3 regions of the Peribacillus sp. NPDC055009 genome follow, and region 2 is predicted to be linked to each of the others. Evidence: riboswitches for the same ligand, from Rfam matches in the RefSeq annotation. Region 2 holds a riboswitch; each other region holds the start of a gene.
What was found. Region 2 has a riboswitch for cyclic di-AMP ahead of ACWF5P_RS00125 (APC family permease). Riboswitches for the same ligand answer to the same signal wherever they lie in the genome.
Positions count from the first base shown of each region.

Region 1: linked by a shared signal. The riboswitch ahead of ACWF5P_RS15010 (TrkH family potassium uptake protein) and the one ahead of ACWF5P_RS00125 (APC family permease) in region 2 are both predicted to bind cyclic di-AMP.
Region 3: linked by a shared signal. The riboswitch ahead of ACWF5P_RS26250 (cation:dicarboxylate symporter family transporter) and the one ahead of ACWF5P_RS00125 (APC family permease) in region 2 are both predicted to bind cyclic di-AMP.

Region 1 covers NZ_JBSGVZ010000009.1:44,205-54,620, reverse strand. Annotated here, with positions in the region: gene ACWF5P_RS15030 (ABC transporter ATP-binding protein) at 1-692, opposite strand, end outside; gene ACWF5P_RS15025 (TetR/AcrR family transcriptional regulator C-terminal domain-containing protein) at 811-1,410, shown strand; gene ACWF5P_RS15020 (MFS transporter) at 1,456-2,709, opposite strand; gene ACWF5P_RS15015 (hypothetical protein) at 3,018-3,209, opposite strand; cyclic di-AMP (ydaO/yuaA leader) riboswitch at 3,541-3,683, shown strand; gene ACWF5P_RS15010 (TrkH family potassium uptake protein) at 3,836-5,161, shown strand; gene ACWF5P_RS15005 (NAD-binding protein) at 5,185-5,841, shown strand; gene ACWF5P_RS15000 (STAS domain-containing protein) at 5,982-6,815, opposite strand; gene ACWF5P_RS14995 (methyltransferase domain-containing protein) at 7,174-7,878, opposite strand; gene ACWF5P_RS14990 (class I SAM-dependent methyltransferase) at 8,256-8,876, opposite strand; gene ACWF5P_RS14985 (helix-turn-helix transcriptional regulator) at 9,156-9,434, shown strand; gene ACWF5P_RS14980 (pentapeptide repeat-containing protein) at 9,451-10,170, shown strand; gene ACWF5P_RS14975 (PhzF family phenazine biosynthesis isomerase) at 10,399-10,416, opposite strand, start outside.
Region 2 covers NZ_JBSGVZ010000001.1:24,740-35,155, reverse strand. Annotated here, with positions in the region: gene ACWF5P_RS00145 (GNAT family N-acetyltransferase) at 1-316, opposite strand, end outside; gene ACWF5P_RS00140 (NADPH-dependent FMN reductase) at 739-1,284, shown strand; gene ACWF5P_RS00135 (SDR family oxidoreductase) at 1,351-2,136, opposite strand; gene ACWF5P_RS00130 (RhaT/GlcU family sugar-proton symporter) at 2,152-3,006, opposite strand; gene ACWF5P_RS00125 (APC family permease) at 3,267-5,093, opposite strand; cyclic di-AMP (ydaO/yuaA leader) riboswitch at 5,232-5,378, opposite strand; gene ACWF5P_RS00120 (GtrA family protein) at 5,725-6,180, opposite strand; gene ACWF5P_RS00115 (glycosyltransferase) at 6,140-7,162, opposite strand; gene ACWF5P_RS00110 (DUF6044 family protein) at 7,178-8,851, opposite strand; gene galU (UTP--glucose-1-phosphate uridylyltransferase GalU) at 9,020-9,880, shown strand.
Region 3 covers NZ_JBSGVZ010000032.1:20,253-30,668, reverse strand. Annotated here, with positions in the region: gene ACWF5P_RS26270 (TetR family transcriptional regulator) at 1-540, shown strand, start outside; gene ACWF5P_RS26265 (YegS/Rv2252/BmrU family lipid kinase) at 672-1,565, shown strand; gene ACWF5P_RS26260 (hypothetical protein) at 1,696-2,358, shown strand; gene ACWF5P_RS26255 (efflux RND transporter periplasmic adaptor subunit) at 2,373-3,632, shown strand; cyclic di-AMP (ydaO/yuaA leader) riboswitch at 3,834-3,981, shown strand; gene ACWF5P_RS26250 (cation:dicarboxylate symporter family transporter) at 4,154-5,413, shown strand; gene ACWF5P_RS26245 (methyltransferase domain-containing protein) at 5,472-6,215, opposite strand; gene ACWF5P_RS26240 (hypothetical protein) at 6,430-7,212, shown strand; gene ACWF5P_RS26235 (D-alanine--D-alanine ligase) at 7,686-8,768, shown strand; gene ACWF5P_RS26230 (UDP-N-acetylmuramoyl-tripeptide--D-alanyl-D-alanine ligase) at 8,921-10,303, shown strand; gene ACWF5P_RS26225 (SpoIIE family protein phosphatase) at 10,356-10,416, opposite strand, start outside.

The DNA.
Region 1 (10,416 bases), on a different contig from region 2:
TCATCAAGCGTTTCCGCGGCAAATTGAGTTTTTAAAGCTGCAGGGGTTCCTGCCGCGATGATTTCACCTTCACGCAGCATCGCCAGTTTATCGCATCGTTCCGCTTCATCCATCACATGCGTCGTGATGATGATCGTCTTATCATCTTCATTTCTTAAACGCTCAAGTTCCTCCCAAATCGATTGTTTCAGCAAAGGGTCTATTCCTACTGTCGGTTCATCCAAAATGAGAATCTCCGGATTTTGGATGAGTGCAACCGCCAGTGACAGACGGCGTTTCATTCCCCCGGAATAATGCGCAACCCGAACGTTCAAATCATTCGTCAGCTGTACGATTTCAGCTGCATATTGAATCCGTTTCCTTCGTTCCTTTTTCGAAAAACGGTATAGTTTCGCAAAAAATTCGAGGTTTTCAGCTGCCGTCAGTTCTGTATATAAAGCATCGGACTGTGCCATATAGCCGACATCCATTAACAGTGCTTCATTTGGCACTTCATGATCCAGAACCGTGACTTTACCCGCATCGGGCTTAATCAATCCGACAATCATTTTAATCAAGGTCGTCTTTCCGCATCCGGATGGACCTAACAAGCCAAAAATTCCGCCTTTTTCAATATTCAGGCTCAATGGCTGAATGACCTTCTTCTGCTGAAAACCCTTAGCAATTCCATCAATGGAAATCGCCTTTTTCATTGCACACACATCCTCCCTCTTTAATTAACACGGTGTTGAGTGTATCATCATTTTAAGGTAGCATTCGGTCTAATACAATCAACACATTTGGAAAAATGTTTAGTGAAGGAGACATTCCATGGCATCGATTCATGAGGATATGGTACAAAAGACGAAAAAGCAGATACAACATCATTTTATTGCACTTGTTGAAGCAGAGGGGTTCTCACATGTATCCGTGAAGAAAATCGCAGAGCGCGCCAACATTAATCGGGGCACATTCTATTTGCATTACACAGATAAATATGAATTGATGGATCACTTACAACAGGAATTGTTACATGAACTTCAAACACGCATTACTGCCATTTTGCCGAAAGAGGCTTTTTTGGCTCTTCATCAACAGCAACTTTACCCGCCTTTCATAGAGATTTTTCAATTCATCAGTGAACATGCTCACGCATTAAGGGCCATTCTAGGTGATCAGGGCGACCCTTCTTTTGCGAAAAAAATAAAACGGGTTTTCGGTGAAGTACTGTTGGAGCGTTTGATCAGCCTGCATCCAGCAGCTAAAGATGAAGCATTCCGCATGTATATGCACGCCTTCCTGACATCGGCGATTTTAGGAGTGATACAGGAGTGGCTAGAGAACTGTGAAAAACAAACGGCGGAAGAAATGGCGAAAATCCATTTTCATATCTTGAACTTCATCAGCCAATTGCGCACATTCATCCAATGAACGATTCATCAAAGGCATGTTCCATCAACATGCCTTTAAATCGGATTACATCTTTTCCTTCGCTTCTACATCACTAACGGAATAATACCTGCTCTTGGAGGTCTTCATACTAAGCATCGACAACCATATGGATAAAGCTAACATGGTCAGGGAACCTGAAATCACCACAAACCGAATCGAAATGAAATGGGCAGAAACACCAACGATTGCGGTAGTAATGATGATCAATAAAGCTTCTAACAAGCCAAAAACACTTCCGACCCTGCCCATGATTTCCACCGGAATATTATTTTGATAAAAGGTTTGAAAGCCAGTGTTGGCAAAAGCCAATGAAAAGGCAATGATGAAAAATCCGATGGCGGCCAGTGAAAAGGAATTCGAAAAGGCAAAGATCATATAACCTATCGAGACAAATAAAGATCCAAGACCGATCATGTGCGAGATTTTCACTTTACTGATGAATACGGCATTGACTATGGCACCAGCAATGATGCCTGCCCCGGCGACGCTTACAAGGAATCCGTAATCGCTGTCCGTTAAAAGGAGCACGGCCTTAGCAAACGCAGCTTCTTGGGAATCGATGGCCGTTTCCATCACCACCATGCAGCTGAATAAGAAATAAATGAGCATGATATAGGAAGATTTCCGGCTGAAGTCCAGGACGATGCCCCAATCTTTTTTCATGATGGTCCAAGACAGGTAATGACTGGATTGTTCAAGGGGGTGATCCTTTTCAAGATTAGGCATCAATAGAGTGATGATTCCGGATAACAATAAGGCAGCCGCGTTAATATAAATCGCTAAAACGGGCGTACCGATCAAGAAAAGGATACCCGCTAGCGCCGGTCCAATCAAAAAAGCTCCAGAATCCATTAAGCTTCGTAATGAATTAAATCGTTTCCTCTGTTCAATGGGTATTAATTTTGTTATATATGACCTAGATGTTGTTCCGAACATGGCCCCTGCCATATTGATCACGAAGACAAGGGAATAAATGACCCAAATAGAAGAAGTCAATGGCAGCAAGGCTATGAATACCGTGCGAAATAGGTCAAGTGCCGCCATTAGATTCCGCTTATTTATCCGGTCGATCACGCTCCCTGCCCACACATTCGTAAAAATGGCAGCCATCGGTTTAACGATATAAAGTCCAGCTACCGCCAAGGCTGAACCAGTCATATCCAGAACGATTAAATTAAGGGCAATGAAATAAACCCAAGAACCAAAGTTGGAGATACCTATTCCGCACAAAAGAATGGAAGGGTATTTCCAGGATACTAATGCATTTCTTAATGTCATCGCTTCTCCCCCTTTGATCGTACAATATAAAACCCCGTCCCCAAGCAATCCGTCTCGGGACGGATACATCCCCAACAATCCTCGGCTGTTCTCGGAAAGTGGTATTTCATTTTACTTTTCTTTACGTCCACATTAAGCATTACTAAATTTTAACATTATCGGTTCAAAACTGTATATAACGCAAAAAAACTCATTATAATAAATGAGTTTCAAAGCAAAACAAGATATGGATTTTTCGCTCAGCGTTCCGGATAGAACACAGGGAATAAATAATTGAATACCGCTAATGAATGTTGGATGCAGTTGATTTACCTTAGGGAAAACAATTTTAAGAACGGATTCTTTTTCTTATCCGTTATCCTTAACTCATCCATGATGATTTGATCCTCATGATCGGCTATCCATTTCCTTAGTGCATCTTTATCCTGGCATTGTGTTAAATATGTCTGGCCACCCTTGCCTGTAGCATTAATAACATATCTATTGAACGTCTTCTCCATAATTGCCCGCCTTTTTAATAAAATGTCTTGAATCTTTAAATACAAATGCAATGCTTTTTTCTTTATCATTTACAAAAGAAACATAAAATATATGTTAGAGAATTTTGATTGGCATTGCATGTTCTGCTTGAAATTATTGAATAAAGTACATCGATGCCGGTTATCATAATTGGATTAATCGAACCTATCATAATGTGCTAACTAATATTTGTCAATACGTTTTCTAAATGTAAATAAAACGTAAATTTTCAGTTTTGTTAAAGAAATATTTTTTTACGATTTAGGGGTTTACAACTGCTAAATGATGGGAGTAGAATACGTTTATCAATTTAAAGCATTTCGGCCAAAACTCATGGAAATTGAGTACGGAGGACCCAATCATTTGGGGTTAATTCTGCCTTGCAGAAGGGATGAGATCAGCTCTTTCGCCATCCTACCCGTCAGCTAACTTCGTCGGCTAAAGCGAAGGAGGTCATAAGACCGCCTATTTCGGGAGCTTTTTTTGCACGCTTTTTGTGGCAATACAGCTATTCGATGTTTTCGCAGGTCTTTTTATTATGCCTTTAAAAAGATTCGAAAAGCAGATTGATGATTAAAAGTCATACAGTAGGGATGATCATTTGAGAATGACAAAATTGGATCCGCCAAAAATACTTGTACTTGGCTTTGCCATCCTGATACTTATCGGGGCCTATTTATTGACCCTGCCGATTTCCACAGAAAATGGCCATGGTCTTTCTTTTCTGGATGCTTTATTCACCTCGACTTCCGCTACATGTGTAACAGGACTGGTCGTTGTGGATACGGGATCGACCTTCACCACTTTTGGTGAGTTGGTCATCTTAACACTGATTCAGGTAGGCGGCTTAGGGTTCATGACATTTGCGACATTTTTCTTTTTATTATTAGGCAAAAAGATTTCTTTAAAAGGCAGGTTAGTTCTGCAGGAGTCGTTAAATAATCTATCCATGGCGGGTGTAGTCAGATTAGTGAAACGGCTTTTAATTTTCACGGCCATCATTGAAGGCATGGGTGCACTTATTTTATCGATTCGCTTTTCTTTTGACATGCCAATCGTTAAAGCGGTCTATTACGGGGTTTTTCATTCCATATCGAATTTCAATAATGCCGGCTTCGATTTAATGGGGGAATTCAGGAGTTTGACCCCATATGTATCGGATCCATTCGTAACCCTTACCGTCGCCTTCCTCATCACGTTTGGAGGTATAGGTTTTATCGTAATGAATGAACTATATGAATATCGGAATACGCATCGTTTATCAGTACATACGAAGATCGTTCTGGCGACTAGCTTAACCCTTACGATTGCCGGAGCAATTTTAATCTTTCTATTCGAGTTCGGCAATGCCAAGACATTGCAGCCTTTATCTCTCATGGGTAAAACGCTGTCATCATTATTTCAATCGGTATCACCACGGACTGCAGGCTCCAACACGCTGAATATCCCTGATTTAACTCAGCCTACATTACTGCTCATCATTTTTCTGATGTTCGTTGGGGCATCACCCGGATCGACTGGCGGCGGGATTAAAACGACGACATTGGCGACGATTGCCGGAACGGTTTGGTCACAGATCAAAGGTAAGGGTGATGTGGTCTTGTTCCGCCACCGCATCGTGAGTGAAACTATTTTTAAAGCATTATCCGTCACATTCATTGGTGTATTCGTGGTTTCCATCATCTCCATTCTGCTGACCATCACTGAAAGCGGACCTGACTTTTTGATGATTTTGTTCGAAGCCACTTCAGCTTTCGCCACCGTGGGACTTTCAATGGGTTTGACCCCGGAATTATCACCGGTCGGCCGGATTCTCATCATTTTCACGATGTTTGCAGGACGTGTTGGTCCTTTGACTTTGGCCTTTGCTATCGCCATGAGGCGCAAGCCAGATCCATTCCGACGTCCAAAAGGGAAAATCATGATTGGTTAATAATGAATGAAGGAGCGTAAAAGATGGGAAAACGACAATACGCCGTGATAGGTTTAGGCAGATTTGGAACCAGTGTGGCCCATAGATTATATACGGCAGGCCAAGAGGTTTTGGGTATTGATGTGAACGAGGAAAGAGTCGAGAATGCGGAACTGAACGTTACCCATGCAGTCATGGCGGATACGACCGAAGAAGAGACATTGAAAGCAATCGGAATCCGTAATTTCGATTGTGTCATCGTAGCCATCGGAAATGACATGCAATCGAGCATTTTAACTACCTTGCTTTTAAAAGAGCTTGGGATCAAAAAGGTCATTGCCAAAGCACTTAATAAAAATCACGGTCAGGTGCTCACAAAAGTAGGTGCCGACTGGGTCATCTATCCTGAGAGGGATATGGGGGAACGGGTCGCGAATCAGCTTCTTTCCCCTAACATGCTGAACTATATAGAGCTCTCCAAAGAATACAATATCGAGGAAATCATCCTCCCCATGAGCATGAAGGGAAAAAGCCTCAGGGAGCTTGATTTACGGGCAAAATATAATATCAGCGTCATTGCCATCGTGAGTAATGGGGAAATTATCATAGCACCCTCACCGGATCAGGATATCCTTGAAAAAGATATGCTTTTAGTGGTTGGCAATAAAGAAGATCTAGCCTTCTTCGCCAATATTGAATAACTGGCAGGTGCCAGCTCTTTCTTTATTGAGCCCGATTCTTATTTTTGAATGCAAGCATTATACATACGAGAAGATCGCCATATGGAGGTCTTCTCGATGAAATTAATAACGAGTATTCCCATGCCCTGGATATGTATGTATTATTTTATCGTACTGATCGCTTGGGCAAGAGTGGACTTTATCGTCACTTTATCAAAAGGCAGTTGAAGCTTAACGGCAGTCATGGCTATTTCCGGCCGAAGTCCAGAAAGGGTTGTTTGAATTCCAATCAAATGTAAGGATTCAATCAATTGTGACAGCTGGTGGGCGGAAGCACTATCAATTGCATGAACGCCCGAGAGGTCAATGAATAGCCTGGTGACATTTTTTTCAGCGCACTTTTGTAAGGTGTTTTCAAGCAAGGACATGCCCCTCGCCGTATCAATATCGCCTATCAGGGGAAGTAACGCCGTATTATCTTTAAGCGAAATGATGGGAGTGCTCAATTCATCGATCGTTGCCTGTTGGGCTTTCATGATTTTATTGGCATACCTATGATTCGCTTCCGTAAACTTCTCCATCACTTCGCTGAACACCTTCACCACTATCCGATACCAGGAATTTATTTCCGCCTGCGTATAGTTTTCTCCTTGCAATCCCACAAACCGGTCAATATAATCCAGGTATTGCTCTTGCGTTCGAGAAAACTCCCTCAATATAAAATAGATGGGTGTGTTTAAATGCTGCTCATCCTGACCGATATCTTCAATCCACTCACCAAGCTGCTCAAAGAATTCCCTCTCCTCTGTATCAAAGACCTGAAAGAAACGTAAATGGAATTCATTATTTTGCTGCTTAAGTTTTTTAATCACATTGGGATCGGGTGAGCTGTAAACCCCCGCCTTATCGTTTTTATTCAATGTTGCGTACCATTCCTCAGTCAATTGTGCTGCCACACCCAATAAAAAGGAATATAATTCTTTATTTCTGTGCATAAACTCCTCCTAGTTTTTTATAAAAAGCAGTTGAATCTTACCCTGAAATCAGCATTGTCAGGGTATTGAAAAATTATCAGCAAAGTAAGCATCGAAGAAAACCTCTTCCATACTTAAAAATTCTTATGATCTAAAAACCCAATGGCCCCTCTTTCCATATACCTTCCCAGCTGTTTTTGAAACCATACAACCACTGTTTTCCAAAAAAAAATTCAGTAAAACCTTCATCTACTATTCTGGTTTATCTATTGTTATAGTTTACCATTTTAAAATATTGTTAACAAATTATCCCTTTTCTTATAACAAAAAAAGGACCTGATTCCAGATCCTCCTTTTAACCCCCATTTTGACTTTATAATTACTTTTTCATAAATAAGGCCGTCCATAAACCTTGAACCCCAAAGGTTTGATCCGATTTTTCCATTTTCCTCATCTTCCGTATTTCCACCACTTCAAAATCCTTGAAGATCTTTCTGAGTTTTTCTTCCGTAAAACCTAATCCGCCTTTAAGGCTTCTTTGCCTATATACTTCCCAATCTGAAATATCGGCACCACCCAATATGCCGCCCTCGACAAAACAGGTAATCGAATACAATCCCTTAGGCCTTAACGCCTTTTTCACCGTGTCCAAATAATTGATCCTTCTATGTGGAGCAATATGGTGAAAACAACCTGAATCAAAGACGAAGTCATATTGCCCTTCCTCAATGTCCAAATCAAATATATTCCTTTGAATGAAGTTCACATGGACATTTTTATCTGACGCTCGTTCTTTTCCCCATTCAAGGGCTTCCTTCGAAAGGTCCACCGCATCAACGGTAAAGCCCTTTTGAGCAAGGTAAATGGCATTCCTTCCAGGTCCGCATCCAAGCTCAAGAACCTTTCCCGGCCGGATTAACCCACAATCAAAATACGTAACCAAATTTTCATCAGGGAGATTTCCGAAAAAGGGTACCCCCTTTGAGCGGTCTTCATAAAAACCATTCCAGAATCCAGTTGGCTCACGCAATAACGAGTCGAGCATATTCAATAGATCTTCATGGGTTGTTATCGTCTCGGACAAAACCATCACCTCTTCCCATTGTATTCCACCATTTAATTATACTGATTTCGGCCAGTGCCTATGTAACAGCTTCATCAAAAATGCGTGACAAAGGACGTTCAAACACTATTGGACACTGTTGTTTATATGATGGTCACTGAATTTAAAGGTATCAAAGATGTGTTCAAAATATGTTCTTATAGTATGATACATTCTCACTTAATAACCCGATTATCGGCTCATTATCCATGTTAGAAAGGACATGGGTTTTATATAAGCATGTCAAATATTATTCAGTAAATCAGGTTTAGCTTCCAAACAACAAAACTCAGCTCTATGATGTATCCAGATGTCTTAGAATCCGACTCCCAATCCATTCTGAAACATCTCTCCGCTTGTCACATCCGTTTACTGATGATTATCTTTCTATACATTCCATTCAGCATGATCGGTCGATCTTCTTCAATTTTCATATTCTTAACATGCCTACTGAACAAGTCTTCAAACCTCAAGCCAATATCCGTTCCTAAAAATCGAATGATGGGCCTCAGAAGCTTTTTGGGTAGTGAAAGCACTTCATCTTTAGAAATAAACTTATCGAATAGTATTATTTTCCCCTCGCCTTTTACAACCCTGATCATTTCCCGAAGGCATTCATTGGCATCAGGTACGACCGAAAGAACCAAACTTCCAACTATATAGTCAAACGATTCATTATCGAATTCCATATGCTGTGCATCCATCTCGAGGAAATTGATCGATGCATCATCAAATTTCCCCTTCGCTTTTTTTAGCATATCGGCTGATAGGTCTATCGCCGTTATCTCAAGGTCAAGGTTCTTGATCAGCTCCAAATCGGCCCCCGTACCTACGCCCACAAACAGAACCTTTGCATTTTCATGAAAATGCATCTCTTCAAACATTCTTTTCCTGGCATCTAAAAAGAGATGAGAGTTGAAGATTTTGTCATAAATTGGCGACCAAAATTTATAAATCACTTTATTCCACGAATTATTCAACATCCCCACCCCCTTACATACTACTTCCATGAAGCATGATAAATCCCTTCCAAGCGGATATTATATGTGGCAAATTAGTACAATTAATTAAAAAGTATGAGATGCGGTGATTCACGAAAACGGGCAGGTTTCCTCTATAAACCCTCCAAACCCGCATAATCCATAGTAACCAAACTACCTTGACTGTCATAGTAATATATTATAAGATATACCAAAGGAGGTGAGGATTTGGTTCAACGACAATTATCCTCTGACTTGCTTCGCGGACATGTAGATACGATGATTCTGAAACTCCTGCAAAGTGGCGATAAATATGGTTATGAAATAAGCAAATTGATATATACGAATTCCAATGAACAATATGAAATTAAGGAAGCGACGATGTATTCCAGCCTAAAACGTCTGGAAAAGGATGGATGCATCATCGCTTATTGGGGAGATGCCACTCAAGGCGGAAGAAGGAAATATTACAAAATCACCCCGATCGGGGAAGACACATATACCCAAAATAAAAATGACTGGGAGCAGGCCAAGCGATTACTTGAGTGCCTTCTCTAAGAAAGGAAGATGAAAGGTGATTGAAAAACTGAATGCACATGTTCATAGCATTTTTGCCCCGTACAAAAGTGCAAAAACAGCAAAGGAATTGGAAGAAGAACTGCTGCAAAACTTACTGGAAAAATACAATGACCACAGAAGGAATGGTGCCAGCGAGCAGGAAGCGTATAAACTGACTGTGGATTCGATTGGGGAGGTATCAGAGCTCATGGAATCACTCAATCTACAATACAATGTGCTTGAGCAGGCGATAAACATGGACTATTCCAGGCAACGCTTATTGGATTCCGACTTCCGCTCGGTTTCGGTGCATGATGGGAAGTTTAATTTCTGCGATTTAAGCCGTTCTGACTTCAGCCATTCCGACCTGACGAACAGCACATTTAAAAGCAGTAACTTAGATCATTGCATCTTTGAAAACGCCAATTTAACTGGCACCTTATTTAAAAGTGCAAATTTAAAAGGCGTAACTTTCAAGAACAGCATTTATAATAAAACCCATTTTAAAAGCTGTAATTTATCTGGTCTTATATTTGATGGGGAAACTTTCAAACAAACCATTTTCGAAGGCTCTTCATTGAGAAAGGCATCATTCCGCGATACCACCCTCATCAATGTTCAATTTCGGATGTCCGATTTAAAGAAAATCGACTTTACTGGAGCTTCGATGGATAAACTCACTTACAACTTTTTACATGGAGCAAAGGTTGATCTTAGCGGCGTGACCATCATCTAAGGAAGAATTTCCAATGACTTTACCGATAGCGATTGTCGTATCCACCTCAATCATTTGCGTGACCGTGTTTCTGACTGCAGTAGTTTTAAAAGGAATGAGCATGGGAGAATGATTCATCAAGAACCCTGTGCTAAGACATGAAACGTCTTAGCACAGGTTTTTTACGTGTTCACTATACCTTTTCGGATATGCTAATCATTCAACCGCCCATCGCCTTCTGCATGAACCTTAGACTTCCACTTCAAG
Region 2 (10,416 bases):
TTTCTGCATAGCGAACCAATTCCTTGCCAAGGCCTTTACTGCGGTATCCGGGAATAAGATAAAATAGATCTACATAGCCGATCTCAGTTCCTTCATACTCCCGAATTCGAAGTTCCATTTGCCCAATCGGTACTTGGTCCTTTTCAATGATCACCTGTCCCCCCGGGAATTTGCGGACCCTTTCTTCCATTCGTTGCAGATATGTATTTTCATCTCCAAAACCTGCCTCAGATCCAAAACTTACAACAAAGGAATCTTTCCTGAATTTAACGATAATATCTTTATCTTTGTCCGTATCAATGGTACGAAAGATCAACTTCATCCTCTCCTATCATTTTAGTGAAATAGTTTTCAAGCAAAAAAAAAACATTTCACTTACGGTCTTCATGATATTTCATTATTTACTTTTCAAGCGTCTTATTTCATTTTCTCTGAAAGGATTTTTCCTTAATCCCTATAGGAATGGTCATAATATTAAATTAAAAACAAATGCAATATTGTTTGGTGAGTTCTAGTAATGGGGATTGGATTGGCACAAACAAATCTATTTAATTTTCGAGTCTAACTTTGCAGGGTAACCCTAAGTGAATGAATGTTCGAGAGGAATTTGTTTATTAAGCTCTAACTCAACTTTTTCCCAAGCATCCTTTTTCCCTTTCATTTACATTCCAATTATAATAGGTAAGTGGAATACATTTACATGATTATCCATTATAAAAATCATTGGAGGTATTGAAGATGAAAGTTGTTGCAATAGTGGGAAGTATCCGTAAAGAGTCTTACAACCTTAAGCTTGCCAAATATATTCAATCTAGATATCAAGATCGGTTCGATCTCGAAATATTGAACATTCGGGATTTACCTTTTTATGATCAAGATATTGAAAATGACCCTCCATCAGTTGTAAAAGAATTTAAAAGCAAAGTGGCCGAAGCAGATGCAGTTTTGTGGGTAACTCCTGAATACAACGGTACGATTCCAGGTGTATTGGGCAATGCAATCGATTGGTTATCACGTGTCGATAAAGTCTTAATCGGCAAACCATCATGGATCATGGGTGCTTCAATGGGGCAATTAGGAACGGTTAAAGCTCAATTGCATTTGCGTGAAATCTTATTCGCAATAGGCATCGCCTCCCCACTCCTTCCAGGGAATGAAGTATATGTTGGTGCAGTGCATGACAAAATCGATAACGAAGGCAGGCTTACACATGAGTCGACTGTCCAGTTTATCGATACGGTCGTGGATAATTTCATTAGCTGGTATAATCATCATACTCGTTAATGATTAAAAAAAGACTCCCAGCCGGTTTGAGCCTGCTGGGAGTCTTTTTGCATCATTAAACAAAATTCATCCTCTTCCCGCCTGGAATGCAGGGTATTTCGTCATTCCTCCGTCAGCGAATAGAGTGATGCCCGTTACATAACTGGACTCTGAAGATGCCAGCCATGCAGCAACCGCAGCAATTTCTTCAGGCTTTCCGATATACCCCATCGGAATCATGCTTTCAAGATCCTTTTTCTTTTCGGGATCTTCAAGCTTGTCGGCATTAATTGGCGTGGCGATGGCTCCAGGACCAATGCTGTTCACACGGATTCCCTTTGGTGCATATTCAAGTGCCAGTGTCTCCGTAAGCAGCTTCACCCCGCCCTTGCTTGCAGCATAATGAACGAATAAAGGCCAGGGAATCATCTCATGTACACTGGACATGTTTATAACATTCCCTTTAATGTCGTTCTCGACAAAATACTTGATAGCTTCACGACAGCCCAAGAAATTTCCCGTTAAGTTGGTATTGATTACCCTATTCCAGTCGCTTAACGGCATCTCGTGAGACGGAACCGGATTTTCAATTCCTGCATTATTGATGAATATATCGAGTTTCCCGAAATTCTTTATCGCTGATTGAACAAGATTAATCACATCTTCTTCAACGGTGACATCGCCTTTTACTGCAATTGCTTCCCCGCCATTTGTTTTGATTTCCTCCATTACACTATCCGCTTCCTCTGATTTAGTGCGATAATTAACCACGACCTTTGCCTTTTCCTTGGCAAAGCGAATGGCCATCGCTTTCCCTAAACCAGTGGATGAACCGGTTATAACAACGACCTTACCTTCTAAATCTGTATACATTTAATCACCCTCCAATTAACTTTTTGCCATCCCGAGCATAATCCCAGCAATGATGATCAAGATAATTCCGATTATGATTCCAATTAGTTGGCGTTTCGTTTTCTTTTCACGTAAAATGATGATCCCGCCGAGAGTTGAGATGACAATGCCCATTTGCGAAAGGGAAAAACTAGTGGCCACTCCCACACGGGGCTGGGATATGAATAAAAACATATTCCCTGCAGCCCATATCAATCCCGGAATGATATTGCGAATCGTATATTTATTAAACGGTTTATGTTTAAAAGTCAATAACAGACCGCCTATTACCATCCCTATCGCTTGAGGGAACAATGCTGACCATCCATCAACATCGAAAAGACGGGCCACGACCACATAAACCAAATAACCGAATGTCGAGATGAGGAGAATAACAATTCCTTTCTTCAAGTTTCCCGATTTGCCCTCTTTTGATTCTTTATCCTCCAAGGAGGTCAAGACAATTCCTATAATAATGAAGACTAATGCCAAGACGCCTAAAATGATTGCTTTCATTGTAGACCATTCGTTAAAAACAATGACCCCGAATAAAGTCGTTGAAATGAGCTGCATTCCAGTAGATATCGGCATTGTTTTGGATACTCCCATTAAATCAATGCTCTTAAGCTGATTAGCTTGTCCAACGGCCCAAAACAATCCAGAGACAACCCCGACTCCAAACACGAGAAATGACAACTTAATATCGGCAAAAATATAAACACCTATTGAAAAAATCAATGCGCCAATGGTTGTACCCAATGTTTGACTATATGGCCCACCCCCGAGTTTCACATTAAATAAAACGATGCTTCCCCAGAATAGTGCCGGCAAGAGAGCTAATAATATATCCATATTCAACCCCCATATGTAAGTTCAAAGCTAATAAATTTCATTTTGTCTTCTTTTTAATATGTTCGCTTTATTTGAATTGACCCTTGGTAATTTTATGAAGTGTTTTTGCAAAAATAGTGTTCAACACAAAGAAAGCTTCCGATGCTAATAAATCGGGAGCGTTTAGTTGGAGAAAAGACAGCTGTACTGCTGTCTTTTTTTATAAGATTATAAAAAAAGCAAACCTTATGCAGGTTTGCTTCCAGTTATAGATATGGAACTTATTTCTTCAAATGATATGGCACAGTCGTAACAACCACATTCCTTTTATAAAGTAAGTAGGCGCGGATCAGTAAACTTGATTGGTTATGAAGTATATTGTGCCAGCCCTTCTTCGGAATGAATTGGGGGATGATCACCGTTACTTTATAATTGGATTCACTAGCCTTATGTTCAACTGTGTCCACAAATTTAGTTAGTGGCTGAATGATACTTCTATAATAAGAATTCAGTGTAACGAGTCTGACATCTGGCTGCCATTTTTCCCACTTTTCTTCGAATTTCTTTTCGTCTTCTCTTTCAAAAGCGACATAAACGGCAATGACCTGATGAGCAGATAGAGATTTTGCATAATTTAAAGAGTTCTCAACCACATGAGTTATACCTGCCACAGGTACGATAATGATATTCCCTTCAATTGGTAAGATCGGCTCGCATGTTGTAATCCTTAGTTGGTCACCAACTGCTTCATAATGCTTTTTAATTCGATGAAAAATTAAAATGATGATAGGTAAAAAAATCAACACAGGCCAAACCTGAGTAAATTTGGTTAAAAAGAATATCATCGTGACGATAAAGCTAATTATGGCACCAATTGAATTAATGGTTAATTTCATCATCCAGCCTTTTGGCTTTTCGCGAACCCATTTAACAATCATGCCAGTCTGGGACAACGTAAATGGAATGAATACCCCTACCGCATAAAGCGGAATGAGATTTTCTGTATGTCCTTCAAATGCGACTATCAAGATGATGGATGCAAGTCCCAGTATGATGATTCCATTGGAATACCCTAATCGGTCCCCTCTAATCGTAAACGCCCTTGGTATGAATTTATCCTTCGCCAGATTTACCGCAAGCAGAGGGAAAGCCGAATAGCCAGTATTGGCCGCAAGTATCAAGATCAAGGCAGTCGTACCTTGAATGAAGAAATACATGAAATTCCGTCCAAAGATCTCTTCAGCAATCTGGGAGACGACCGTTACCTCTGCGCTCGGAACAATGCTTAAATAATAGGCTAAGAATACGATTCCCGAAAATAATACAGCTAGCAAGGAACCCATCGCTATTAAAGTTTTCGCAGCATTATTCGGGGCTGGATCTTTAAAGTTCGGGATTGCATTGGAAATCGCTTCGACTCCTGTCAATGCGGAGCTTCCTGATGCAAATGCTCTTAGCAGTATGAATAAACTGATACCCGCTACCGGAGTCCCGATTGATGCGTGCAATTCCGGTGAAACTCCTCCCGTCAAAATCTTGTAAATTCCAACACCAATCAAGATGAACAATGCTAAAACGAATAGGTAAACCGGATAGGCCAAAACAGAGGCCGACTCCGTAACCCCCCGAAGGTTCAGGATTGTAAGTAGTATCACAAAAATGATGGCTATGACCACATTATATGAATGCAGGCCGGGAAAAGCGGACGTGATTGCATCCGTACCTGCAGAAACACTTACAGCTACAGTTAATATATAATCGACCAACAAGGATCCTCCGGCTATCAACCCTGGATTGACACCTAAATTGTTTTTTGAAACTACATATGCCCCCCCGCCATGCGGATAAGCGAAAATGATTTGTCTGTAGGACAAAATCAAAGCAGTTAACAGGATCAATACTCCGATCGCGATTGGGATGGAATACCAAAATGCTGCAGCACCGACCGTGATCAGGACGATTAATATTTGCTCCGGTCCATATGCAACCGAAGACAAAGCATCAGAAGATAATATCGCCAAAGCCTTTGTTTTGTTAAGCTTTTGTTCACCAAGTGCATTTGACTTTAAAGGTCTCCCAATCAAGAACCTCTTTATAGAAGATAACATCAAGATTTCACCACCATAGTTAATTTATAAGTTTATGTTACCCAGCTGTAGCAAAAAACTAGACGAAACACAAAAATGCCTACAAGTCATAGCTAAATAGACCTGTAGACATCAATTTTTTTGTCTAACAAGCTCCACCTTCCTTCTCATATAACGCTTACGAGGTTAGCTGTCGGATTCGGACCTAAGAGTAGCCCTACCTTTTTAAAAAGGATTCACCCCTTGGATTGTAAACAATCCCAATAACGGGTCCCCCGCACCATAAGGTTTAAGCGATTTAGAAATATGAAACTGTTGATTATCATACTCCCGTGAAATGGAAATGTAAATGAAAATTTTGCTCAAAAATAAATAATTCTTTGTAAGTGAGGTTTTGTTCTTGGCTTATATAACATAAGTCATGCAATGACATGATTCGAAGGTAGGAAAGGAGGTAAGTAAAGGTCAAAATCCAGGGGCCAATGAACATAAGGTGGTCCGAAAAGGAAAAAAATCACCTTCATGAAGAATGCGATGAATTAACCAGATCTGCCCCAGCTCGGATCGTCATTAAAAGGGTAAACTTGCATTAAATATCAAATTCCGCTTTTATTCCCGTCCAATAGGGGCACTATTCCACTGATTCACCTAATTAGTTCCTTCCTTCTTGAATTGGTCTCAAATTGCTTTTTTTAAAGACAAAGTATTTCTGGCCAATATAGTTAAGCACGGTATAAAAGATTGTTCCTATGAGAACAGCCAAATTTTGTTGTATGGATAAATGGACGGATCCTTCCAGTGATTCCGCAATGGCTTGGCCTATAGAATAAGCGGCGGAATAACAAATCAGGATGACGCATAAGAAACGGGCAACTCCTCGCCGCCATTCTATATCACTTTTAAAGGTAAAAGTCCTGTTCAAAAGAAAACTCGTTACAGCTCCCGTTCCATTGCCGAAAAAGGTGGAGACCCAGTATGATAATTCAAGAACATTCATAAGAAAAAGCATGATGGAAAGTCCAACCGCTGTATTGACTATTCCAACCAATAAAAAGCGGATAAAGGAGTTAGTGTGTTTTAGATAGTTTCTCAATACTGTTCCGTTCATTGTCTAGTTGCTCCCGTTTTTTTAAATCGAGCGGATTAAATAAATCAAGATCAACAATATATTTAGGCCGGCGTTTGGATTCATTATAGATTTTTCCGATATATTCCCCAATCAAGCCGACAGCAATCAACTGCAGTCCGCCGATCAACCATATGGAGGTGATTAATGAGGTCCAACCAGTTTCGGTCTGACCATAAAACTTTAACCATAAAAAGTAAGACCCAAAGAGTAAGCTAATGAAAAAGGAAAGACATCCTAGCCATAATACAAGCCGGATCGGTGTAACTGAAAAGGAAGTAATGCCATCAAGCGCAAAAGCAACCATCTTCTTAAATGGATATTTCGTTTCCCCAGCCAATCTTTCTTTTCGGTCATAATAAACAGAGTCCGTCTTAAACCCAATGAGCGGGACAATCCCCCTTAAAAAGAGATTCGTTTCATCAAATCGTTCCAACTCCGCGATCGCCCTTCTGCTCATCAGCCTGAAATCGGCATGATTATAGACAAGGTTAACCCCCATCTTGTTCATCAATTTATAAAAACCAGTTGCAGATGTCCGTTTAAAAAATGAATCAAGGTCCCTTTTCTGGCGGACACCATATACGATTTCACATCCTTCCTTGAATTTCCGAATGAATTCAGGGATGACTTGAATATCATCCTGTAAATCTGCATCAATGGAAATCACACAATCCGAGGCTTCCTTGGCTGTAAACAATCCTGCCAGGAGTGCATTTTGATGTCCTGCATTCCGGGAAAGCTTTAGCCCGCGAACCAATTCATTATTGATCGTTTCCTTATAAATGATTTTCCAAGTTTGATCTTTGCTTCCATCATCAACCAGCAGGACTTTACTTTGACCAGAAACAACGTTTTCTTCGACTAATCCCCTCATCAATCCACAAAGCTGGGAAATGGTATCCTGCAAAACGCTTTCTTCGTTATAACAAGGTACAACAATCGTTACTATCGGTGAATTCATTCTATTCCCCCCTTTTCACATGACTCTGTATAAATGAATTTTCCATTTGCTGCCTTTCTTTGTGAAAACCCTATCTAGCACCAATCCGTTCTCCTTCGCGTTGTTGATTGGGATGGCAGAAAATATATATTTGCCACCTAATCCTTTAAAGGCATCCATATTAAGATCCAAATTTTCCAGCTCTTTCTTCGAGCCTTTCTTGAACATATAATGCTTCCCAAGCTCATCGGTAAATAGGTAACAACGTCCTCCCCATTCATCAAAGTAGATTCTGATGTTTTTATTCTTAGCCAATTCGTTTTCAATTATTTGACGAAATTGATGTTTGTAAGAAAGCGGATAGAAATTGTTATAGCTATCGAGCGTGTAAAATCCATTAAATTGTGCGATTGCAGGATGCAGCCCAATGCTAGCAACACGATACTCTTCCTGTGGAAGGTCGATATGATCTTTTATTTCCTGGAAAAGGCTTTCTGAATAGAACTCTTTAAAAGATGGTTTTTTATTGTAAGTGATTTCTTCATTGAAGCCCATTAAGATCATAATTTGGACGGCGATGAAAATGGAAAGGGTTTTCTTAGCATAATCGCTGTGTTCCCAAATGATTTTTATCGCGAGGGCAAAGCCCAAATAAATCACCATCGGCCTTAAAAAGTGAAATCTGGCAAAATTAAAGGTATCCAGGGTGTGAAACCTTTCCGTCAAAGGAACCCAGCCTTTATAAAACCAGAATGCGTACCATGCTGAGAGTATAAAGTTCAAGCCGAATAAAAATACATATACCTTTTCCTGTCGCCACAGTTTTTTGGTCAGAATGATATAAAGGGCAAAGACTGTAATCGGCAGGATGATAAGCGCATGTACAGTCATGACATGCGTGTGTCCAAGAACGAAATTTTTGAAAGTGAGCTTGATGACCCAATCAAGCGGCAGCCTTGCGTGAAAATATTCATCTCTGCTATTTGGCTCCGAATCAAAAATGAATGAAGACACCAAACGATACTCCACCAAACCAAAAATGAAGGTCATATACACGATCGAAAGAAGAAACGTTATATTCCACCCTTTTCTCCTGATCACATCCGTTAACCAAAGAAAGCCCATTGCAACAAGGAAAAAGAAAAAACCAAGCACGATGCTTGAATAAAGCGGCAAAAGTGTAAGGACCAAATAATTCTTCCACGAATGATCCTTGCTGCGAATATTCAAAAAAGCCCAAAGTGCAAGCGGCATCCCAAGTGTACTGAGCATTCCCGACGGCCAAAATGGGGTAAGGGCAAAGGCCAAGGATGTTCCAACCCTGATCCAACCTGATTGGCTCCCTGTAACCAAATGTTTCTTTAATAAGATATACATACCAAAGAATGCAATAAATCTTGTTAATGCCTGGCTTATTGCATATGCAACCATTGTCGGAAAAAGTGCGTAAAGCCACACGATAATACTGAACTCACTGCCAAAGGCATTTCGGGGCAGACCATTCATGATCTGGGGAATTTTGGCGTCTATCGCACCGAATAACTCACCGCTTTCTGAAAGGACTTTATACCAGGCAATGTTGGAGTCCAAATTATCATGTACGCGAATATGCGCATTTTCTCCAAGGATGAATAAAGGAGAAAGATATAAAACAATGACGAGTAAGGCAAAAAGGATTTGTGTTCTCTCTTGTTTTTCAATTGGCAACATTTACACCTCTTGACCAAATTCATATATCCATAATATTTGCTTCAAAGGTAAATCTATTCTTTTTCAGGAATTTATTTTAACCTATTTTGATATAGGTCAACCAATGGCTACATAAAATGAAGGGTAGAACTAAAAGCATATAAAAGAACCTTAAAAAGGGGCTGGGCTATGATAAAGAAAGCGGTGATTCCAGCAGCCGGTTTAGGAACACGATTTTTACCTGCTACGAAAGCTCAACCAAAGGAAATGCTGCCGATTGTCGATAAGCCGACCATTCAATATATTATCGAGGAAGCGGTTCAATCAGGGATTACAGATATTATCATCGTTACGGGTAAAAACAAACGTGCCATTGAAGATCATTTCGATAAATCCATTGAACTGGAAATGCTTCTGCAAATGAAAGGTCAAAATGAGCTGCTTAAGATCGTGGAGAACATTTCCAACATGGTGGATATCCACTATGTAAGACAAAAGGAACCTTTAGGTCTTGGGCATGCAGTATTATGTGCCAAAACTTTTATCGGAAACGAACCTTTTGCCGTCCTGTTAGGGGATGATATCGTGGATAGCCAGGTTCCAGCTTTGAAGCAGTTGATGGAACGGTATAACAAGGTTCAAGCGAGCATTATCGGATGTAAGGAAGTGTCACCTGCCGATGTCTCCAAGTATGGGATCGTAAATTTCCAAGAACGATATGAGGATTTATTTCTGGTAAGAAACTTAGTGGAAAAGCCAAAAGTGGAAGATGCACCATCAACACAGGCGATTATTGGCCGATATATTTTATCACCTGAGATTTTTGAAATCCTTGAAACCGTACAGCCCGACCGGAAGGGGGAGATCCAGCTTACCGAAGCTTTAGACCTTTTGTTAGAAAAGGAACCATTATATTCGTATATCATCGAAGGAAATCGATATGACGTCGGCGATAAATTCGGCTTCCTTCAGGCTTCAATAGATTTCGCAATGAAACGACCTGAACTTCGTGATCAGCTAATAACATATTTAAGGCAGCTGTTCCCTTAATCAAGTATATAACCCACGCCCAATTACCTAGAGGTGATTGGGCTATTTCCACATACCATCATCACTAAACTAGATATAACAGTCTTTTATAAATGCTTCCGTGAAATGTAAATGCAAGTGAAAATGTTGGACAAAGAAAGAATAATTTATTAAAAGTGAGGTTATGTTGATAACGTATACTTCATTATTTATCCAAACAACGATATCCAGAAAGGATTGTACATGCATAAAAAAACTAATAATCCAATAATATCAGATGAATTCTTAGATCAAGTGGTAAAGGAAATCAATGCAGAATTTGGCGGGCCCATTAAAGAAAAAAATGATTGCTTACAACATAGGGACGATGAAGAAAGAAGGTAAATCCCACATCATCAAATCTAAAGCTTCCATGAAAAACTCTGGCTCTATTCAGCCAGAGTTTTTTTATGGCTTCTTATATAACCTTATTACTTCCATAGAATTATCCGCCCTTTCTTTAAAGACTTGTCCAAACCAATTTAACTGATCCTCATAGAATGATTACATGTAATTAT
Region 3 (10,416 bases), on a different contig from region 2:
CTAGATAAATTTTTACATTATATCCATGAAGAGGGCTTGATTTGGTTCAAGCGTAAAATCATTGAGTTATACCCGGGACTTTCAGCTGATCTTTTGCCGGATTGCACCATAATTTTGGATTCCCTATTCAAAGGATATATCGGAATATTGATCAGGAAACAAAATGCTTTTGATGTGGAATTATTACCTAGCTTCATATTGAACCGGATGGATTCAATTATCGCAAGCCTGCAGAACATGGAAGATCCATTGTTGAAACAATTTCCCCTACCGGGATGCTCGATGCGGGATATGAGCCCAAAAGAAGAAATCCATTCGATCATCGTCAGGATGCTGGAAGTGGAAACACGTAAAGAAGAGGGAATGGATACACGTAAAAATATGGAAGCTTTAAAGGCAATCCAGGAGGAATTTTCAAAAGCTAGTCCAAGCCCGATCATCTTGGAAAGTCTTTTGTTATTTTTGGAAAAAAATGAAAAAAGGAGTCCCTTGTCTTCAAAGCTTATCTTGATGATGAAGGATTATTTGACAAGTATATGAATGCTTTACCGAAAGGGGCGTATAGCCTCTTTTTTTCATTTGATCTTAATGAGTTTCAAAAGCGGGGGTTTAGGAAAAGGTAAAATTGATGGGAAGAAGACAATTCTTTCAATAATATGGGGGCAAAAATCATGCGATGGAAAAAGGGAATGCTGATTTATAATGAAAATGCCGGTAATGATAAACTCGAAAGGAATCTTGAGGGTTGTCTTCCGATAATAGCTCCACATATTGATGAATTTCTCATTCTGCAAACGAGGGAAAAGGGCGATGCATGCCGTTTTTGCTTGGAATATGGTGAAGACATGGATGTAGTTTTCGTATTAGGAGGAGATGGAACGGTGCATGAGTGTGTAAATGGCCTTTCGCCGCTTCCGAGGCGGCCCCTGTTTGGGGTTTTACCTGGAGGGACTTGCAATGACTTCTCCAGAACATTAAAGATTCCTCAAAATGTTCGTCAAGCTGCGGAAGCATTAGTGAATGGCAAAGTTCGTTCAATTGATATTGGGCAGGCCAACAACGATTATTTTTCTAATTTTTGGGGAGTAGGGCTTATTTCAGATGCATCAAGCAATATTGATGAGCAGGAAAAAAGCAGGTTTGGTAAGATAGGATATTTATTAAGTGCTATAAGGATAATTGGCGAGAATGCTCCCTTTTCCTATAAGCTAAAATATGATGGGAATGTTATCGAAGGGGAAGCGGTTATGATTTTGGTTTTGAATGGTTGTTTTATCGGCACCAATTTATTGCCCTTTCCCATGATTAGTCCAGATGATGGACTCTTCGGCGTTGCCATCTTGGAAAATGCAAGCCTTGGTGCATTTTTAGAAATAATAGCGATGAAGCGTTCATGGACACAAAATATGATCTCTGACTCTGGGGTGACTTATTTAAATGCCGATACCCTGACCATTGAAACCAAGAGGCCACTTGATGTGGATATGGATGGAGAGAACTATAGACGAACTCCTGCACGCATTAAAGTCCTTGCCCGACATTTGTCAGTATTAACTCCAAATTAGTATGGTGGGATTAAATATGAATGGGAATGATTATGTGTTTTTTTTGTATATTCATTCCTTATTTCTGCAATTGTTTCCAAAATAAGATAAAATATATGAAGATATATCAATTTTTGCAGGAGGACCACATATGGTGTACCAGGTCAGATTGTTAAAGGGCATTTTAGAGCCTCATCGGAGTCGTTATCAGCTTCAAAATGCAGAGGCAGTCACAAAGCTTGGATTGAAATTACTATTTTTATATTTTCTTAGTCTTATAGTATTCGCCATCGGGGGATATTTTGGCATTGGTTCAGAATCATTCTCCAAAGAAATCACGAAAATGAGTGCCGATGAATTCGAAGCAGCAAAGCTGCTGATTTTGAGCGGCAACATAATAACAGGCATAATCGACCCTTCCATATACATATTTTTATCAGCTCTATTCTTTTGGATCGTTACTGATATCCCATATATAAAATTAGTCATCGTTCAAATGATTCTTTTTGTTTTGCAATTAGTGGAAAAAATATTACTGATTCCTCTATTCGTATTAATGGATATAGGCAGCGATGCCAATCCTTTTTCATTGGGGATCATCAGTCAGTATTTTCTCAGAAGTGATTATTTCATTCACTTTTTCAGCGGAATCACCATTTTTCAATTTCTTATTATTGCTCTGCAATATTTTTATTTAAAGGAGTTTTCAGAACGAAATAGTAATTTGGTCCTTTTAATGATTGTTCTATTCTATCTGGCCACATGGTTTGTTAAAGCCTTTTTAGCATACATCCAAGTAGGCGTATTTGTATAAGGCGGGTGAAATGAATGAGCGGGAAATGGAAAATTATAGCGGTCTCCATTGCGTCGATAGTCTTAATAACCGTTAACTTATACCTTATTGAAAAAAAAGAAAGCAAAGTGGAACGAACTGTTTTCGTTGAAAACTGGACTAAGGTAAAAAAAGATACAATTATGGATACTATTCAAACAAATGGGGTAATTAAACCTGTAGAAGAGTATGATATCTATTTTGACACCAAGAAAAATGATTTTAAGAAATTCCTTGTTAAAGAAGGCGATGAGATTACGGCTGGCTCCTCGTTGTTTGAGTATACGACGACCGAACTTGATGCTCTTAAAGCGAACTTGGAAGCGGAGAAAACGGCAGTTGAGGGAGAAATTGCAGGTATTGAGGAATACATAGGGAAGTTGAGGTCCTATCAAGGGACCATCACCAGCAATCCTGAAAAAGCAGCCATTGATGAATCGGTGGAAAAAAACTTGAAAATTGATATAACAACAAGTTCCTCAGATCTTATTAAAAGTAACATTGAGCAAGAAATGTACAAGCAGGAACTGGAAAAAAACAGCTTGAATGAAAAAGTGAAAATGCTTGAAGCTAAAATAACTTCAATTGAGGAGCAGTCCAGTGCGATCGTGTCAACGAGTGAGGCTGATGGTGTAGTTAAAAATATCAATAAAAACCTGAATAATCCCATTATATCCATCGTTTCAACAAATATGGCAATTGAAGGGGATTTCTCTGAAGAGGAAATGAAAAAGGCTGAAGTGGGCATGACTATAAAAGCAGGTTCCTCTGATTCAAAAAAGGCATTGAAAGGGACGATAGGTCGCATCCATTCCTATCCCGCTGAAGAGCCGTCATTAAAAAAGGATAACAGATTTCCATTTCAGGCACTAATCGAACCGGAAGGTGAAGAAACGGAAGCTTTGTTGGTGGGATCCAAAGTGAATCTTACTGTAATAACCAATGAGAAAGCCGGTGTACCCTCCATTCCTATAGAAGCCATAAAAAACCATAAACAGCCTTATATTTACAAATTGACTAAAAATGGCTATGTGGATAAACATTACATTACAAAAGGGCTTAAGGCTGAAGGGAAGCAAGAAATCATAAACGGCCCGTCGGTAGGTGACGTCATTCTAATGGAGCCGCATGTGTCGAAGAACCATTCTTATTTCATTACCCCAATCCAATTTGGAAAAGTGAAGGCAGCAACTTATAAAAAATTCACCTCTAGGGAAAAAGTAAGATATCTGTTACTTGGCGTATTGGAAAAATAACCGCTTCTTTCATCAAGAGAGGTGATGTCAAATTAGTGATTAATTATATATCAATATAACTTATATGATTAAAAATCGGGAAGAGTAATTATAGATACAATAGTCTCTAATGCAGAATATTCAGACATATTTAAAGATTTTTTCTAGAACTAATGCGAATAAATATTTACAGATTATCATTTTTAGTATAATATTTTATTATAAGTTAACTCGCTTAATCTTATTCCAAGAACGGGGGACCCATTTTTGTGGATTTTATCCGCTAGGGGTGAATTCAGAAATGAAAGGGCATTTGTGTTTCCAATTCCTAACCCGACAGCTAACCTCGTCAGCGTCTTTAAGGGAACATGTGTGAATATTCACGCCAATAAGAAATTGACACATGAAGTGTCTTTTTTTTCGGCGTAAAGACAGAGTTTTTCAAAAAAAGAAAAATTACTTTCTTTTTATTAGTATCTTGTTTCCCTTACCGAGACAAAATGTTTTTGCATCAAAGACTTTATGGAAGGTGAGGAAAGTAAATGAAGAAATTCAAATTAAGTTTAGCTAGCCAAATTTTCATTGGTTTAATTCTAGGGATTATCGTTGGTGCCATTTTTTATGGTAATGAGTCGGCCCAAAGCTTTTTACAGCCATTCGGGGACATTTTCCTACGAATGATTAAAATGATCGTAGTGCCGATCATCGTATCCAGCCTTATCGTTGCAGTTGCCGGTGTAGGTGACTTGAAAGCGGTAGGAAAACTAGGTGCTAAATCATTATCATACTTTGTTGTCGTAACTATGATAGCGATTGCTGTTGGTTTAATTTCAGCGAATATCATCCAGCCTGGTGCTGGTGTGAATATGAATAACCTGGAACAAACTGATATCTCCACATATGTTGATACAGCAGAAACTAAGCAGCATGAATCGTTCGTAGATACACTTGTACACATCGTGCCATCCAATCCAGTTAAAGCCATGGTAGAAGGCGATATGCTAGCGATCATTTTCTTCTCCGTGTTGTTTGGACTAAGTATTGCGGCCATCGGTGAAAAGGGTAAACCAGTATTCCGTTTCTTCCAAGGTGTAGCTGAAGGAATGTTCTACCTAACTAACATGGTCATGAAATTCGCTCCTATCGGTGTATTTGCACTAATCGGTGTGACTATCTCCAAGTTCGGTTTGGAATCTTTAATTCCGTTAGGAAAGTTAGCGCTTTCTGTTTACGGAACAATGATCTTCTTTGTAATTGTCATTCTGGGTCTTATTGCAAAATTTGTAGGATTCAATATCTTTACTTTGATTAAACTTCTAAAAGAAGAATTGATTCTTGCTTTCTCTACTGCAAGTTCTGAAGCGGTTCTTCCGAAAATCATGGAAAAAATGGAGAAAGCGGGATGTCCGAAACATATTGCTACATTTGTTATTCCGACTGGATACTCCTTTAACCTTGATGGTTCTACATTATACCAAGCGTTAGCAGCTATCTTCATCGCTCAAATGTACGGAATCGATTTAAGCATGTATGAGCAAATTACGCTGATGCTAGTGTTAATGATCACATCCAAGGGGATTGCTGGTGTACCAGGTGTATCTTTCGTAGTTCTTTTAGCGACATTGGGAACTGTCGGTATTCCTATTGAAGGTCTAGCATTCATTGCCGGTATCGACCGTATTCTTGATATGGGACGTACAGTAGTAAATGTTATCGGTAATTCACTTGCGGCAATCGTTATCTCTAAATGGGAAGGTCAATTCAACCCTCCTTCCAAAAAAGAACTAGAACAAGTTTCTTAATACAAAAAATCCAGAGTGAAATGTCACTCTGGATTTTTTTGAATTAAAAAGCGCTTCCTTACTTTTGGACGATCCAGAAGCGGCAATCGGAAGAGAAAGTGATGACATCATCGTTTTCATGGAATAATTCACTTCGATAAAAGCTTTCGATGACTTTGAACCGTGCTTCTTCCAGGCACTCAAGTACTTCAAGTTTAGTTGGGATATGGAGGTAAGTATCTTCTTGAAGCGTCTTTCCGGATGTGAGAATATCCCCGAATTCATAAAGCCTCTCATCTTGTTTACCAACACACCAAATCATTTCCTCTTGCTCCCAGAAGTTCAGGTAATTTTCGTTTTTATCACGGTCATGTGTTGTGAAAATGAAGAGCCCTTCAGGTTTTAAAATACGGTTGATTTCTTTTAAAGCCAATGTGCGTTTTTTTCGCTGGGGAATTTGCATTAAACCATTAAAAGCGAAGATTGATTTATCGAATGATGAGTCGTTGAAAGGGAGGTCGGTTGCATCGCCAAGGATAAAGGGTATGTCCAGGTTATATTCATGCGCTATTTTTTCGGCTTCATAAAGCATGGCAGGAGTCAGGTCGATTCCCGTTAGATTTTGAAATCCTTTTTTATATAGTGCGAAGGTGGTCCTTCCTGTACCGCAACCGATATCAAGGATTGCATCTTCCCGATTTAAATATTTTTCGAATGCATATTTCTCTGATTGCCACAGACCTATTTTTTTAGTTGCATCAGCATAGACGGAAACGGCTCCATGAAAAGAATTAATGATAAAACCTTTTTCAATTTTATCCATGATTTAATCCTCCAATCCTTCATTCTTACTATAATATGGATACTTTGAGCTAGTCGAGTGTGTCCCTTAACATTTGGGTTAATATGGAGTACATGTTTCGCGTTATTCACATGGTGCTGATGATGATTTATATTGGGGGTTATATAACTTACGTGAAAACCCAAAAGTTTGGTAAAATAATATTATTGATTAAGAGCTCGGAGGGGGTCAGGTTATGAAGAATGATAGCAATGATATCTTATATATGTATATGCAGGCTTCTGAACGGTTTGTCCTTTTTAATGGACTCAATTTTCGTGAATTCGTCTATTCGCTGCCATATACGTTGGATTCCATCTTATTATTGAAACATGAATTCAATGGCGGGGAATACAATTTGAATGTCCTGCTAGAGAGTGCTTCATCTGAAGATATTGCGAAGCTCGTTAAAGAAAATGTCCGGGCATATGGAGATTTCTGTTGGATCGATTTTGAAGAAAGAGAAGGGTTGGATGAATTGGATGGAAGGGAAATAGCGGAACTATTATATTTAGGGCATGCAAAAACTCATCTGGATCCTCCATTTTTCCGTAAATTGAATAATCAATTTGTGTACCTTGCCCAGGATGATGGCTGGTTCAATAAAATTTATTTTCGTTCTCTTTCGACATATTATATGATGTTAGGAAGCCTGATTCCGCTAAAGCTGGAGCTTTTAAAAGTAGAGAGGACTTGGCTTGGAATCAGAAAGAAAAGAGAGCTGACGGCGATTCCGGCAGAAATCATTTCTTCCTTGGCTCATATCCTGGCAGAGGGGCTCGTTTTTTCCTTTCGGCATGTTAAGTATACAAGAACAAAGATTGAGATACCGGCATGGGTCGTAGGGGATTATTTAAACATGGATGAAATGCATGATGACTTTTCAGATAGAGATATTAAGGAGCCAGATGCCTTTATTACCTTCAATCGAAAAGAAAGGGTATGGGAAAGCGTTATTAAAAATACATCATTCTCCTGATTATCCCAACTTCCGAGGTTCGTGGCTTGGATTATTTGACACCCTTGAAATTTTTTAGGTGTAAGACTTACCATCTCATGCATAAAAGATAAGAGAGGGCGACGCACAGGAGTTGCTAGCACAGGTGTTGCCACAGGACGTGGCGGTTTTAACCTGTGTTCCGCCTATATAGTAATCATTGGAAAAGCATCAATGATGGAAGTTTCGCTTTACCCCGCATTAACAGGCTGTAAGGTAAGCGGCGGCAATTGTAATGAAAAAGAAATGTGGTGGGTCAACAGCCTGTAAATGCCTGATTGCGACGCACAGGATGTGCTAGCACAGGTGTTGCCACAGGATGTGGCGGTTTTAACCTGTGTTCTGCCTAATAGTAATCATTGGAAAAGCGCCAATGATGGAAGTTTCGCTTTAACCATTTTAGTGTAAAGTGATACAATGAACATGGTTAAAAGAATATTGGAGGGTAATAACTCATGAAAACTAAACTTGGTTTGCTTTATGGTGGAAAATCTGCGGAGCATGAGGTTTCTATGCAGACGGCTTTAGCGGTCATTAAAGCTCTCGATTTAGCAAAGTTTGATATATATCCGATTTACATAACAAAAGAGGGTTCATGGATTAATGGACCGAAGTTAACAGGACCTGCCGAGAGTGTGGAGGCATTGACATTTTCATCGGATAAATCTAGCTCGCCACTTGCCTTGCAGGCACATTCAACTGATGAAAATAGTGAATCAACTGGGTATGACGTGATTTTCCCATTGCTTCACGGACCGAATGGAGAAGATGGGACCGTGCAAGGGATGCTGGAACTGTTGAACCTTCCGTATGTAGGGAATGGCGTTTTGGCTTCATCAGCAGGAATGGATAAGGTCATCATGAAAAACATATTTGCACAGGCGGGACTTCCTCAAGTCAAATACACTTGGTTCATTCGTTCTGAATGGGAGAAGAATACTGAAAGTGCCATTAAAAAGGTAGCGGATGAATTGGGTTACCCTTGTTTTGTCAAACCTGCCAATTTAGGCTCCAGTGTCGGTATCAGCAAATGTAATGATGCTGATGAACTGGAAAAAGCGGTAGCGGAAGCTTTCCAATTCGATCGGAAAATCATCATTGAAGAAGGGGTCGTTGCTCGTGAACTCGAGTTTGGAATACTTGGTAATGATGAACCGTCTTGTTCGGTGGCAGGCGAAATCATCCCTAAGAAAGATTTTTCCTTCTATGATTATTCAGCAAAATATGTTGACGGTAATTCTGCAATGGTCATTCCAGCGGAGATAACGGAAAGCGAGTATGTGGCTTTATCCGAAATGGCCATTACTGCCTTTAAGTCATTGGATTGCTCTGGATTGGTTCGCGCTGATTTCTTCTTAACGAATGAGGGGCAAATCTATATTAATGAAGTGAATACAATGCCTGGTTTTACTCCTTTCAGCATGTTTCCGTTATTGTGGAAGCACACAGGTGTCGACTATCCAGCTTTAATTGAAAAACTCGTGAAACTTGCCTTGGAACGTCATCAGGAAAAACAACAAATCAAATATACAGTTTGATCATGCAGGTAATGTATCAGTAAACTCCACAATCCATCAAGCATTTATTTGATGGATTCCAATCAGCAGGAACCGGTGCGATTTAAACTGGTTTCTGCTTCGTTTGGTTAATGGAGAGCGATTAACGGTCCGATGAATGTAGGAGGAACAAAATGATAAAGAGAACGTTAAAACAAGTACATGAAATGGCAGAGGGATTGAATGATATCAGTCCATTCCAGTCCGAAGGGATTAATGGGGTCACCATCGATTCAAGAACGGTTAAGGAAGGATGTTTGTTCATTCCGCTTAAGGGTGAGCAGGTTGACGGCCATCAGTATGTCAAGCAAGCTTTAGAGCAAGGAGCTGCGGCTTCTTTTTGGCAAAGGGATGTTCCGAATCCTCCTGATGATTTACCGATAATCATTGTCGAAAATACCGAGAAAGCACTTCAGCAATTGGCGCGTTCTTACCGTCGGCAGTTGAATATAAAAGTCATTGGGATAACAGGCAGCAACGGTAAGACGACTACGAAAGATATGACGGCTGCGCTGCTGGCCACTACCTATAAAGTTCATAAAACAAATGGAAACTTCAATAATCATTTAGGTTTGCCACTAACAGTGCTTTCTATGGCAGAGGATACTGAAGCGGCTGTGTTGGAAATGGGAATGAGCAGCCGCGGTGAAATCGAGTTCTTATCCAAAATGGCAAAGCCTGATGTAGCGATCATTACCAATATCGGTGAATCACACTTATTGGATTTAGGATCACGCGAGGAAATCGCGAATGCGAAGTTGGAAATTGTCGAAGGTTTGGCGAAAGATGGAACGCTGATATATCATGGTGATGAACCATTGCTCCGCAATCGTATCAAAAAGGATTTTCCTGATTTAAACGTAATATCTTTTGGACGTACGGAACAAAATGATTTATATCCGCAGACCATTAGCCAAGGGGCAGACAGTACCACGTTTAAAATCGCAAGCGGTGATAAGGAAACCAATTATGAGATACCCGTTTTAGGCAATCATAATGTTCTTAATGCGTTGGCGGCAATCTTGGTTGCTAAAGAATTCAATGTGGATGATTCAGCGATCCGTAAAGGTCTGTCGACCATTCAATTAACGAATATGAGGATGGAATTGGTCGAGGGCGCGAAAGGGCAGAAAATCATCAATGATGCGTATAATGCCAGCCCAACTTCAGTTAAAGCAGCAGTGGAGTTGGTTGAGGGCTTATCTGGATTCGAGAAAAAGATACTTGTATTGGGAGACATGTTGGAGTTAGGGCCACAGGAAAAAGACTTTCATTTCAAAATTGGTGAATTGATTTCCAGTGAGCGGATCGATAAGATCTTCACATTTGGTCCTTTAGCCGAGTTTATTGCCAAGGGAGCGAGCAAGGCGTTTTCATCGGAGCAGCTTCGTCCTTTTCAAGATAAGCAGAAGCTTATAGAGGAACTAAAATCATCCACACAGAAAAATGACATCATACTTGTTAAAGCTTCTAGGGGCATGAAGCTGGAGGAAGTCGTTCAAGCTCTGCAAAAATAAAAAAACATAGAAAAGGCCGTTTCTTTTTTTTGAAACGGCCCTTTTATCGTGCTTAAAAAAGTGTCCCGGCAATAATGCAGATGTCATCGTTAATGACTGAATGCCTCATCCTT